3 regions of the Micromonospora sp. 4G55 genome follow, and region 3 is predicted to be linked to each of the others. Evidence: riboswitches for the same ligand, from Rfam matches in the RefSeq annotation. Region 3 holds a riboswitch; each other region holds the start of a gene.
What was found. Region 3 has a riboswitch for cobalamin ahead of bluB (5,6-dimethylbenzimidazole synthase). Riboswitches for the same ligand answer to the same signal wherever they lie in the genome.
Positions count from the first base shown of each region.

Region 1 (3,266 bases), on a different contig from region 3:
CAGGGCCCGGCCGGCGGTCGCATCCCCCATAGCGCCGCCGGGCCGGATCTGCGTGGTCAGGAGCTGCAGGCGTTGAGCATGCTCTGCAGCGCGCGGCTACCGTCTCTAACGATCATGTCGATCGAAGGGCATGCCTGTAAAGGGACGTCGTACAGCCATCGACTGTTCGGCATCTTCGAGCGCCGCCCGCCGCAGGGCCCAACGTTCGGCTGGTCGGCGGACGCCGCAGTCCGGGGCGGCACCGGCATGGAGCCGCCCCGGACTCGGCCGTGGGTCAGGCGATGCGGTAGGCCCGCTGGATCGTCTGCGTCACCGTGTTGCCAGCGATGTCGGTGGCGCTCAGGCGCAGCGAGTCGTGCCACGTACGCGGGCGTACATGTCTCCCTCGACGTTGCGCAGCGTATGGCGGATCACGTAGTCGCTGCCCTGCCTGCGCCAGTCCCGCGGACCGAACCGCGCCACGACCCTGGTGGTGCCCTCGCCGCGTACGTCACCGTACCAACAGGACGGCGCGGACGGGAAATCAACGAGGCGAGCGGCCCCACCCGGCCCGAACCGCCCTCGAACCGGGCGGTACCAGCCGGCGACGCCGCCGGTCCGAAACCTCAGCGCCTGATCACGTCCGCAGCACGCACAACTGCGCCAAGCTAAAGCCGCCCGAGAGCCGTCCCTGAACCCGCGGCGTCAACTTCCGGCCGGCGGCGACGCGCAAAACCCACCGGCGCAGGACGTCCAGCAGCACGGCACCAGCGGCTACCAGCAGAATCAGGCACGCGGTCACCGCGATACCCCCGTCATCCGCCGGTTCGTGATGCCCGTGCGTCAGGACGGGAGCAGGCGTGTCCGTGCCATCGACGAGCGCCACGGGGGCACCGGCAGCGCCGGTATCGGCCAGCGCATGCGCGACGGGGGCCACTGCTGGGCGGGGCGCGTCCAGACCGGTGGCGCACTGCAGAGCGTGCAGCACGAGAAACACCGCGACCATGACCGCCACCGCCGCGGCGCGGGAATTCACCCGCGTCGCACCGGCTGGCCCTGCCCACATCACCAGGGCAGACTGCGTCACCCCGCCGCCGGTCCGGAACGCCGCGGGCCAGCGGCAGCAAATCCGAGCCGTCAAGGAGAGACTGCGGGGCGCTCGTCGGCCGCGGGCCGGCATGACCTGAGGCGCACGACGCAGCCTGCGAGGTCCCGGAGGGGCCACGCCGTCCTCGACCGTCCACTCACTTGCCGACCTTGCTCACATCGGTCGACTGTTGACCGATCGGTGCCCCACCGTTAGCGTCAGATCGCCATCTGCGGCGGTGTGAGGGAAACCGGTGAAAGCCCGGTGCGGTCGCGCCACTGTAAGCGGCTCCCCCGTCACGGCGGGAGCCGCGAGCCAGGACGCTCCGTCGTCGCAGTCCTGTCGAAGGGGACGCGTCATCCCCGTAGGAGGTTCTAGTCGCATGTCCAGCTCTACCCCTGCTCGCCCCGTTCTCCAGTTGCCAGTGGGCGCCCGGCTGTGGTGGACGGCGCTGGCCGTCGTCGCCGTGCTTCTCCTGCTGGCCTATCTCGTCGCGTTCGACCAGGGCGCGGTGTCGCGCAGCGGCATGTACCTGCACGAGCTGATGCACGACGGCCGCCACCTGCTCGGTGTGCCGTGCCACTGACCACCGGCAACACCACACCTACTTTCGCTGCGCTGCTCCTGCGGGGTGTGATGGCGGGCCTGATCGCTGGCCTGCTTGCGGGCGGCTTCGCCTATCTCGTCGGGGAACCCTCCGTCGAGGCCGCCATCGCCATCGAAGAGCAGGCCAGTCATACCGCTCCGACAGGCGTCGATCATCACGCTGATGACTTGGTCAGCCGCGACGGCCAGCGCGGCGGGTTGTTCCTCGCCACCGGCCTGTTCGGCACCGCGATGGGCGGGCTGCTCGCCACGGCGTACGCGCTGCTGCGCCGGCGGCTGCGCATCCGCGAGGATGCCCACGCCGCCATCGCATTGGCAGCCGCCGCGCTGCTCGGCGTGGTCCTCCTCCCGTTCATCAAGTACCCGGCCAACCCGCCCGCGGTCGGCAATCCCGACACGATCAACCAACGGACCGGCAGCTACCTGGCCATGGTTGTCCTCGGTCTGGTCGCAGTGTGGGCTGGCGCGCTCGCGTACCAGTCCGTCCGCGCATCGGCGGCGCTGCGCAGCGCCGCCGCGGCCTCAGCGTTCCTATCCGTCACCGTAATCGCCTATGCGGCGTTGCCCTCGGTGAACGAAGTACCCGGCGACTTCCCCGCGAGGCTGCTGTGGGACTTCCGCGCCGCCTCGCTCGGCACGCAACTGGTGCTGTGGACGGGCACCGGACTGGCCTTCGCGGCGCTGCTGCCACGTCGCAACGCCGCAGGCAGCGCTGTCGGCGGGCAGACCGACAAGGAACTAGCCCTCGGGCCATGGCAACAACCAGCGTGCGCCTCGTCGCCCACGCCCACACGCCCGCGCTACGACACGCGACCTTCGCCGCTGGAGAAACCGGCCTGGACGAGGGCGGCCGCCGCGCCGCCCTCGCCCTGGCCCGCAACCCCGCCATCAACAGGGCGGACGCGTGCCTCAGCAGCCCCGCGGAGGCAGCCGTCGAGACCGCGCAAATGGTGAGCGGATGCACCCCCACGATCGTGGCGGACCTCGCCGACGGCGACTACGGGCAGTGGACCGGCCGTACCCTTGCCGAGATCGCTGCCGACGACCCTGACGGCCTGCGGTCATGGCTGACCGACCCCCGCGCCGCACCCCACGGCGGCGAGACGATAGCCACGCTCATTACCCGGATCGGCGGCTGGCTCGACACGTACATCGATAGTGGTCTGCGGGTCCTGGCCGTCACCCACCCCATCATCGTGCGCGCCGCCATGGTGCACGCCCTACAAGCACCGCCATCCAGCCTGTGGCGCTTTGACGTCGCCCCAGCAGCGCACCTTCACCTGAGCTCGGACGGTCGACGCCTCCACGTCCGCCTAGACGGCCCAACTTGACCGGCTGAATCTGTCAATCCCCGACGGCGCTACCGCATGCTTGCGTTCTGGAATGAGATGGACCACCCACGCTTGCAGCAATGATGAACTGTCCGGCACCAAGGCCTGGCGTGAAATGGCATGCCCCCACAGGCGCCGGCCCCCGCGGCCCTGATCCCATCCGATCTCAGCATTGGGCGGGCCTGCGCCTTGGTGTCCGATTCTGAAACCCCGCCCTCCCGAGGCGAGCAGCGGCTCCAAGATGTCGCGGCCTAGCGTGACGG
Region 1 covers NZ_JAEVHN010000128.1:8,901-12,166, forward strand. The annotation lists gene JNW89_RS13565 (hypothetical protein) at 617-1,015, opposite strand; cobalamin riboswitch at 1,269-1,411, shown strand; gene JNW89_RS13570 (CbtB-domain containing protein) at 1,449-1,652, shown strand; partial or broken gene JNW89_RS13575 (CbtA family protein) at 1,643-2,347, shown strand; gene JNW89_RS13580 (histidine phosphatase family protein) at 2,425-3,003, shown strand; gene merB (organomercurial lyase) at 3,255-3,266, opposite strand, start outside.
Region 1: linked by a shared signal. The riboswitch ahead of JNW89_RS13570 (CbtB-domain containing protein) and the one ahead of bluB (5,6-dimethylbenzimidazole synthase) in region 3 are both predicted to bind cobalamin.

Region 2 (3,266 bases), on a different contig from region 3:
TCGTACAGCCATCGACTGTTCGGCATCTTCGAGCGCCGCCCGCCGCAGGGCCCAACGTTCGGCTGGTCGGCGGACGCCGCAGTCCGGGGCGGCACCGGCATGGAGCCGCCCCGGACTCGGCCGTGGGTCAGGCGATGCGGTAGGCCCGCTGGATCGTCTGCGTCACCGTGTTGCCAGCGATGTCGGTGGCGCTCAGGCGCAGCGAGTCGTGCCACGTACGCGGGCGTACATGTCTCCCTCGACGTTGCGCAGCGTATGGCGGATCACGTAGTCGCTGCCCTGCCTGCGCCAGTCCCGCGGACCGAACCGCGCCACGACCCTGGTGGTGCCCTCGCCGCGTACGTCACCGTACCAACAGGACGGCGCGGACGGGAAATCAACGAGGCGAGCGGCCCCACCCGGCCCGAACCGCCCTCGAACCGGGCGGTACCAGCCGGCGACGCCGCCGGTCCGAAACCTCAGCGCCTGATCACGTCCGCAGCACGCACAACTGCGCCAAGCTAAAGCCGCCCGAGAGCCGTCCCTGAACCCGCGGCGTCAACTTCCGGCCGGCGGCGACGCGCAAAACCCACCGGCGCAGGACGTCCAGCAGCACGGCACCAGCGGCTACCAGCAGAATCAGGCACGCGGTCACCGCGATACCCCCGTCATCCGCCGGTTCGTGATGCCCGTGCGTCAGGACGGGAGCAGGCGTGTCCGTGCCATCGACGAGCGCCACGGGGGCACCGGCAGCGCCGGTATCGGCCAGCGCATGCGCGACGGGGGCCACTGCTGGGCGGGGCGCGTCCAGACCGGTGGCGCACTGCAGAGCGTGCAGCACGAGAAACACCGCGACCATGACCGCCACCGCCGCGGCGCGGGAATTCACCCGCGTCGCACCGGCTGGCCCTGCCCACATCACCAGGGCAGACTGCGTCACCCCGCCGCCGGTCCGGAACGCCGCGGGCCAGCGGCAGCAAATCCGAGCCGTCAAGGAGAGACTGCGGGGCGCTCGTCGGCCGCGGGCCGGCATGACCTGAGGCGCACGACGCAGCCTGCGAGGTCCCGGAGGGGCCACGCCGTCCTCGACCGTCCACTCACTTGCCGACCTTGCTCACATCGGTCGACTGTTGACCGATCGGTGCCCCACCGTTAGCGTCAGATCGCCATCTGCGGCGGTGTGAGGGAAACCGGTGAAAGCCCGGTGCGGTCGCGCCACTGTAAGCGGCTCCCCCGTCACGGCGGGAGCCGCGAGCCAGGACGCTCCGTCGTCGCAGTCCTGTCGAAGGGGACGCGTCATCCCCGTAGGAGGTTCTAGTCGCATGTCCAGCTCTACCCCTGCTCGCCCCGTTCTCCAGTTGCCAGTGGGCGCCCGGCTGTGGTGGACGGCGCTGGCCGTCGTCGCCGTGCTTCTCCTGCTGGCCTATCTCGTCGCGTTCGACCAGGGCGCGGTGTCGCGCAGCGGCATGTACCTGCACGAGCTGATGCACGACGGCCGCCACCTGCTCGGTGTGCCGTGCCACTGACCACCGGCAACACCACACCTACTTTCGCTGCGCTGCTCCTGCGGGGTGTGATGGCGGGCCTGATCGCTGGCCTGCTTGCGGGCGGCTTCGCCTATCTCGTCGGGGAACCCTCCGTCGAGGCCGCCATCGCCATCGAAGAGCAGGCCAGTCATACCGCTCCGACAGGCGTCGATCATCACGCTGATGACTTGGTCAGCCGCGACGGCCAGCGCGGCGGGTTGTTCCTCGCCACCGGCCTGTTCGGCACCGCGATGGGCGGGCTGCTCGCCACGGCGTACGCGCTGCTGCGCCGGCGGCTGCGCATCCGCGAGGATGCCCACGCCGCCATCGCATTGGCAGCCGCCGCGCTGCTCGGCGTGGTCCTCCTCCCGTTCATCAAGTACCCGGCCAACCCGCCCGCGGTCGGCAATCCCGACACGATCAACCAACGGACCGGCAGCTACCTGGCCATGGTTGTCCTCGGTCTGGTCGCAGTGTGGGCTGGCGCGCTCGCGTACCAGTCCGTCCGCGCATCGGCGGCGCTGCGCAGCGCCGCCGCGGCCTCAGCGTTCCTATCCGTCACCGTAATCGCCTATGCGGCGTTGCCCTCGGTGAACGAAGTACCCGGCGACTTCCCCGCGAGGCTGCTGTGGGACTTCCGCGCCGCCTCGCTCGGCACGCAACTGGTGCTGTGGACGGGCACCGGACTGGCCTTCGCGGCGCTGCTGCCACGTCGCAACGCCGCAGGCAGCGCTGTCGGCGGGCAGACCGACAAGGAACTAGCCCTCGGGCCATGGCAACAACCAGCGTGCGCCTCGTCGCCCACGCCCACACGCCCGCGCTACGACACGCGACCTTCGCCGCTGGAGAAACCGGCCTGGACGAGGGCGGCCGCCGCGCCGCCCTCGCCCTGGCCCGCAACCCCGCCATCAACAGGGCGGACGCGTGCCTCAGCAGCCCCGCGGAGGCAGCCGTCGAGACCGCGCAAATGGTGAGCGGATGCACCCCCACGATCGTGGCGGACCTCGCCGACGGCGACTACGGGCAGTGGACCGGCCGTACCCTTGCCGAGATCGCTGCCGACGACCCTGACGGCCTGCGGTCATGGCTGACCGACCCCCGCGCCGCACCCCACGGCGGCGAGACGATAGCCACGCTCATTACCCGGATCGGCGGCTGGCTCGACACGTACATCGATAGTGGTCTGCGGGTCCTGGCCGTCACCCACCCCATCATCGTGCGCGCCGCCATGGTGCACGCCCTACAAGCACCGCCATCCAGCCTGTGGCGCTTTGACGTCGCCCCAGCAGCGCACCTTCACCTGAGCTCGGACGGTCGACGCCTCCACGTCCGCCTAGACGGCCCAACTTGACCGGCTGAATCTGTCAATCCCCGACGGCGCTACCGCATGCTTGCGTTCTGGAATGAGATGGACCACCCACGCTTGCAGCAATGATGAACTGTCCGGCACCAAGGCCTGGCGTGAAATGGCATGCCCCCACAGGCGCCGGCCCCCGCGGCCCTGATCCCATCCGATCTCAGCATTGGGCGGGCCTGCGCCTTGGTGTCCGATTCTGAAACCCCGCCCTCCCGAGGCGAGCAGCGGCTCCAAGATGTCGCGGCCTAGCGTGACGGCCTGGTCCTGGTCGAGGACGGTGGCGGCCAGACCGGGATGAGCGGCGATCCACGCCTGGGCCTGGAGGCGTTGGTGAAGAAGTTGATGGTGGAGCAGCAGGTATCGACCGAGCGGCCGGTCGCACCGGTGGCCGCGTACACGATCAC
Region 2 covers NZ_JAEVHN010000131.1:7,122-10,387, forward strand. The annotation lists gene JNW89_RS13725 (hypothetical protein) at 470-868, opposite strand; cobalamin riboswitch at 1,122-1,264, shown strand; gene JNW89_RS13730 (CbtB-domain containing protein) at 1,302-1,505, shown strand; partial or broken gene JNW89_RS13735 (CbtA family protein) at 1,496-2,200, shown strand; gene JNW89_RS13740 (histidine phosphatase family protein) at 2,278-2,856, shown strand; gene merB (organomercurial lyase) at 3,108-3,266, opposite strand, start outside.
Region 2: linked by a shared signal. The riboswitch ahead of JNW89_RS13730 (CbtB-domain containing protein) and the one ahead of bluB (5,6-dimethylbenzimidazole synthase) in region 3 are both predicted to bind cobalamin.

Region 3 (3,266 bases):
CATCGCCGACGTGCTCGACCACAGCCGGCGCGCCCACGGTGGCCCCGACCCGAGCGGAACGGCCAGCGTGGTGGGCGGTGCGATGGGCGCGGCCAGCGCGGTCGGCGGCGCGATGACCGCGACCGGGCCGGGCAGCTCGGCCGGTACCCTGCCCCGCGCCGACTACCGGGCGCTGCCCCGGGTCACCTTCACCGACCCGGAGGTCGGCGCGGTCGGCCTCACCGAGCACCAGGCCCGCCAGCGCGGCATCAACGTGCAGGTCGGCTTCGCCCAGCTGTCGTCGTCCGCCCGGGGGTGGATCCACAAGGCCGGCAACGACGGCTTCATCAAGCTCGTCGCGGACGCGACCAGGGCGTGCTGGTCGGCGCCACCTCTGTCGGCCCGGCCGGCGGCGAGGTGCTGTCGGCGCTGGTGGTGGCGGTGCACGCGGCGGTGCCGTTGAGCCACCTCCGGCACATGATCTACGCGTACCCGACCTTCCACCGGGCGATCGAGGACGCCCTGCGCGACCTCAGCTGACGGCGCCGTGGCGGCCGGCGCCGGCGGCGAACCGGGCCGCGCCGGCCGCCGCGTCCGTCTCCAGCGACCGCATGCCGTACGCCAGCTCGGTGGCGAGCGCCTCCGGCTCGGTCAGGCCGGCGGTTCCGAGCACCGACGCGCGGTCGTTGCGCAGGCAGGTCTGCGGGTGGCGGGCGATCTCGGCGGCCAGCCGTTCGGCCTCCGCCCGCGCCTCACCCGGCGGGACCAGCCGGTTGACCAGCCCCATCGCGTACGCCTCCTCGGCGGGCACCGGGCGGCCGGTGAGGATCAGGTCCATCGCCCGGCTCTCCCCGATCAACCTCGGCAGCCGGACCGTCCCGCCGTCGATCAGTGGTACGCCCCAGCGCCGGCAGAACACCCCGAGCACCGCGTCGGACTCGGCGACCCGCAGGTCGCACCAGAGCGCCAGCTCCAGGCCGCCCGCCACGGCGTACCCGGAGATCGCGCGACGACCGGCTTGGACAGCGACATCCGGGTCGGACCCATCGGGCCGTCGCCGTCCGGCTCGACCCGGTTGCCGCTGGGCGTACCGATCGCCTTCAGGTCGGCGCCGGAGCAGAACGTGCCGCCGGCACCCCAGAGCACCGCCACCCGGGCCTCCGGGTCGGCCTCGAAGGCGCGGAACGCGTCGGCGACGCCCGCGCGGTGGGGCCGTCGACGGCGTTGCGCGACGCCGCCCGGTCGAGGATCACCGTGGTCACCGGTCCGTCGTGCGTGACGTGTACGGCCATCGGCACAGCATGCCGCCCGGCGGCGCCGGCACGCCAGGGCGTGCCGGCCAGGTTCTCCACCCGCGGTGGTGTGTCTCCCCGGCGGTCGGATCGACCCGGGAGTCCGTCACTCTGGGGTGCGGCAACCCGGGTGCGCATGCCCGTTCCGCCCGGCCGAGCCGCTAGCATCGCCGACGGCAACGATCATGCGAGGTGCCCCGCGTGCGCGGGGAGAATCGGGAAGCCGGTGCAAATCCGGCACGGGCCCGCCGCGGTGACCGGGGAGCCGCCGTCCACGCGCGAGAGCGCAGCCACTGGCCGTACGGCTGGGAAGGCGGGCGGCCAGGCGTCGATCCGGGAGTCCGAAGACCGGCCTCGCGTCGACCGCCCACCCGTTCGGGGTGGGCCTTGCGCAGCGGGAGCCTGCCGTGGACCTCTACACCGCCATCCACCGTCGCCGGGACGTCCGGGCCGAGTTCACCGGGGCACCGGTGCCGGACGACACCCTGCACCGCGTCCTCGACGCCGCGCACGCCGCGCCCAGCGTCGGCTACTCGCAGCCGTGGGACTTCGTCCTGGTCCGGGACGCCGGACTGCGCCGCCGCTTCCACGAGCACGTGCGGACGGAACGGGACACCTTCGCGGCCACCCTGTCCGACGAGGCGGCAGCACGGTTCGCCCGCATCAAGATCGACGGTGTGTTGGAGTCGACCCTGTCGATCGTGGTGACCTACGACCCGTCGCGGGGCGGACCGGCCGTGCTGGGCCGGCACGCCATCGCCGACGCCGGCCTCTACTCGGTCTGCCTGGCCATCCAGAACCTCTGGCTGGCCGCCACCGCCGAGGGCCTCGGCGTCGGCTGGGTCTCCTTCTACCGGGAGCCGTTCCTGGCCGACCTGCTGGGCATTCCCGCCGGCATCCGGCCGGTGGCCTGGCTCTGCGTCGGACCGGTGACGCACCTCGAGGAGGTGCCCGACCTGGCCCGGCACGGCTGGCGGCAGAAGCGCCCGTTGGCCGACGCCCTGCACACCGACCGGTGGACGGGCGGCCACTGAGCCGGGGCCAGCCGCGAGGCTGTCCCGTCGGCTCTCCGCAGCCTGGGCCGGCGGGCTACGGGGCGTGGGTGACCGTGGGCAGGCTGAGCCAGGAGGCCAGGGCCGCCAACTCGGCGTCCACCGCCGCGGTGACGGCCGGGTCGAACGGGACGTCCTGGTGGATGGCGTGCACCCGCAGGGCCCCGGCCCGGTGGTCGGCCGTGGCGTCCACCTTGCCGACGAGTCGGTCGTGGCGCAGCACGGGCAGCGCGAAGTAGCCCCAGCGGCGCTTCGCCTTCGGCAGGTACATCTCCAGGGCGTACTCGAAGTCGAAGAGCTCCCGGGTTCGCTTCCGGTCGTGGATCAGCCGGTCGAACGGCGACAGCAGCGCGGTGCGGCCGGCGAACGGCTGGCCGAGGGCTGCCGGGTCCACCCGCCACTCCCCGGCAGTGCCCTCGACCTGCGCCGGTTCGCCGGCCTCCCCGACGACCGACGCCCGGGCGATGCCCAGCGAACGCAACCGCCGCTCAGCACGCGTCCGCCGGGCCTCGTCCGCCGGGATCGCCGTCGTGCCGGCCGGGTACACCCGCTCGGCCAGGTCCCACCGGCGTTGCCGGCCGACCCGGTCGAAGACGGCGATCTCGCCCCGGGCGGCGAGGATCTCCAGCAACTGGGTGACGTTGCGGTTGTTCGTCCAACCGGTGGACGGCCACGGCACCACGCTGCGGTCCGGCACGTCCCGGGACAGCAGCGGGCCGGAGTCGCGCAGCAGGTCGAGCACGAACCGGTGGAACGTGGCGTTCGCCGCCAGCCAGGCGTGCTTGCGCGAGCCCTCCGGCGGCCACGCCGCCATCTCGGCGAGGTGCAGCCCGAGGTCCGCCGTCGGCCACACCATGGCCTGGTGCTCGAACAGGGTGCGGTCCCGCTCCACCGCCTGTCGCAGGTCCTCCGGCCGGTACCCGGCACCCAGCCGCGTCCACGC
Region 3 covers NZ_JAEVHN010000086.1:7,495-10,760, forward strand. The annotation lists partial or broken gene JNW89_RS10450 (dihydrolipoyl dehydrogenase family protein) at 1-519, shown strand, start outside; partial or broken gene JNW89_RS10455 (crotonase/enoyl-CoA hydratase family protein) at 512-1,271, opposite strand; cobalamin riboswitch at 1,445-1,643, shown strand; gene bluB (5,6-dimethylbenzimidazole synthase) at 1,679-2,305, shown strand; gene JNW89_RS10465 (DNA glycosylase AlkZ-like family protein) at 2,361-3,266, opposite strand, start outside.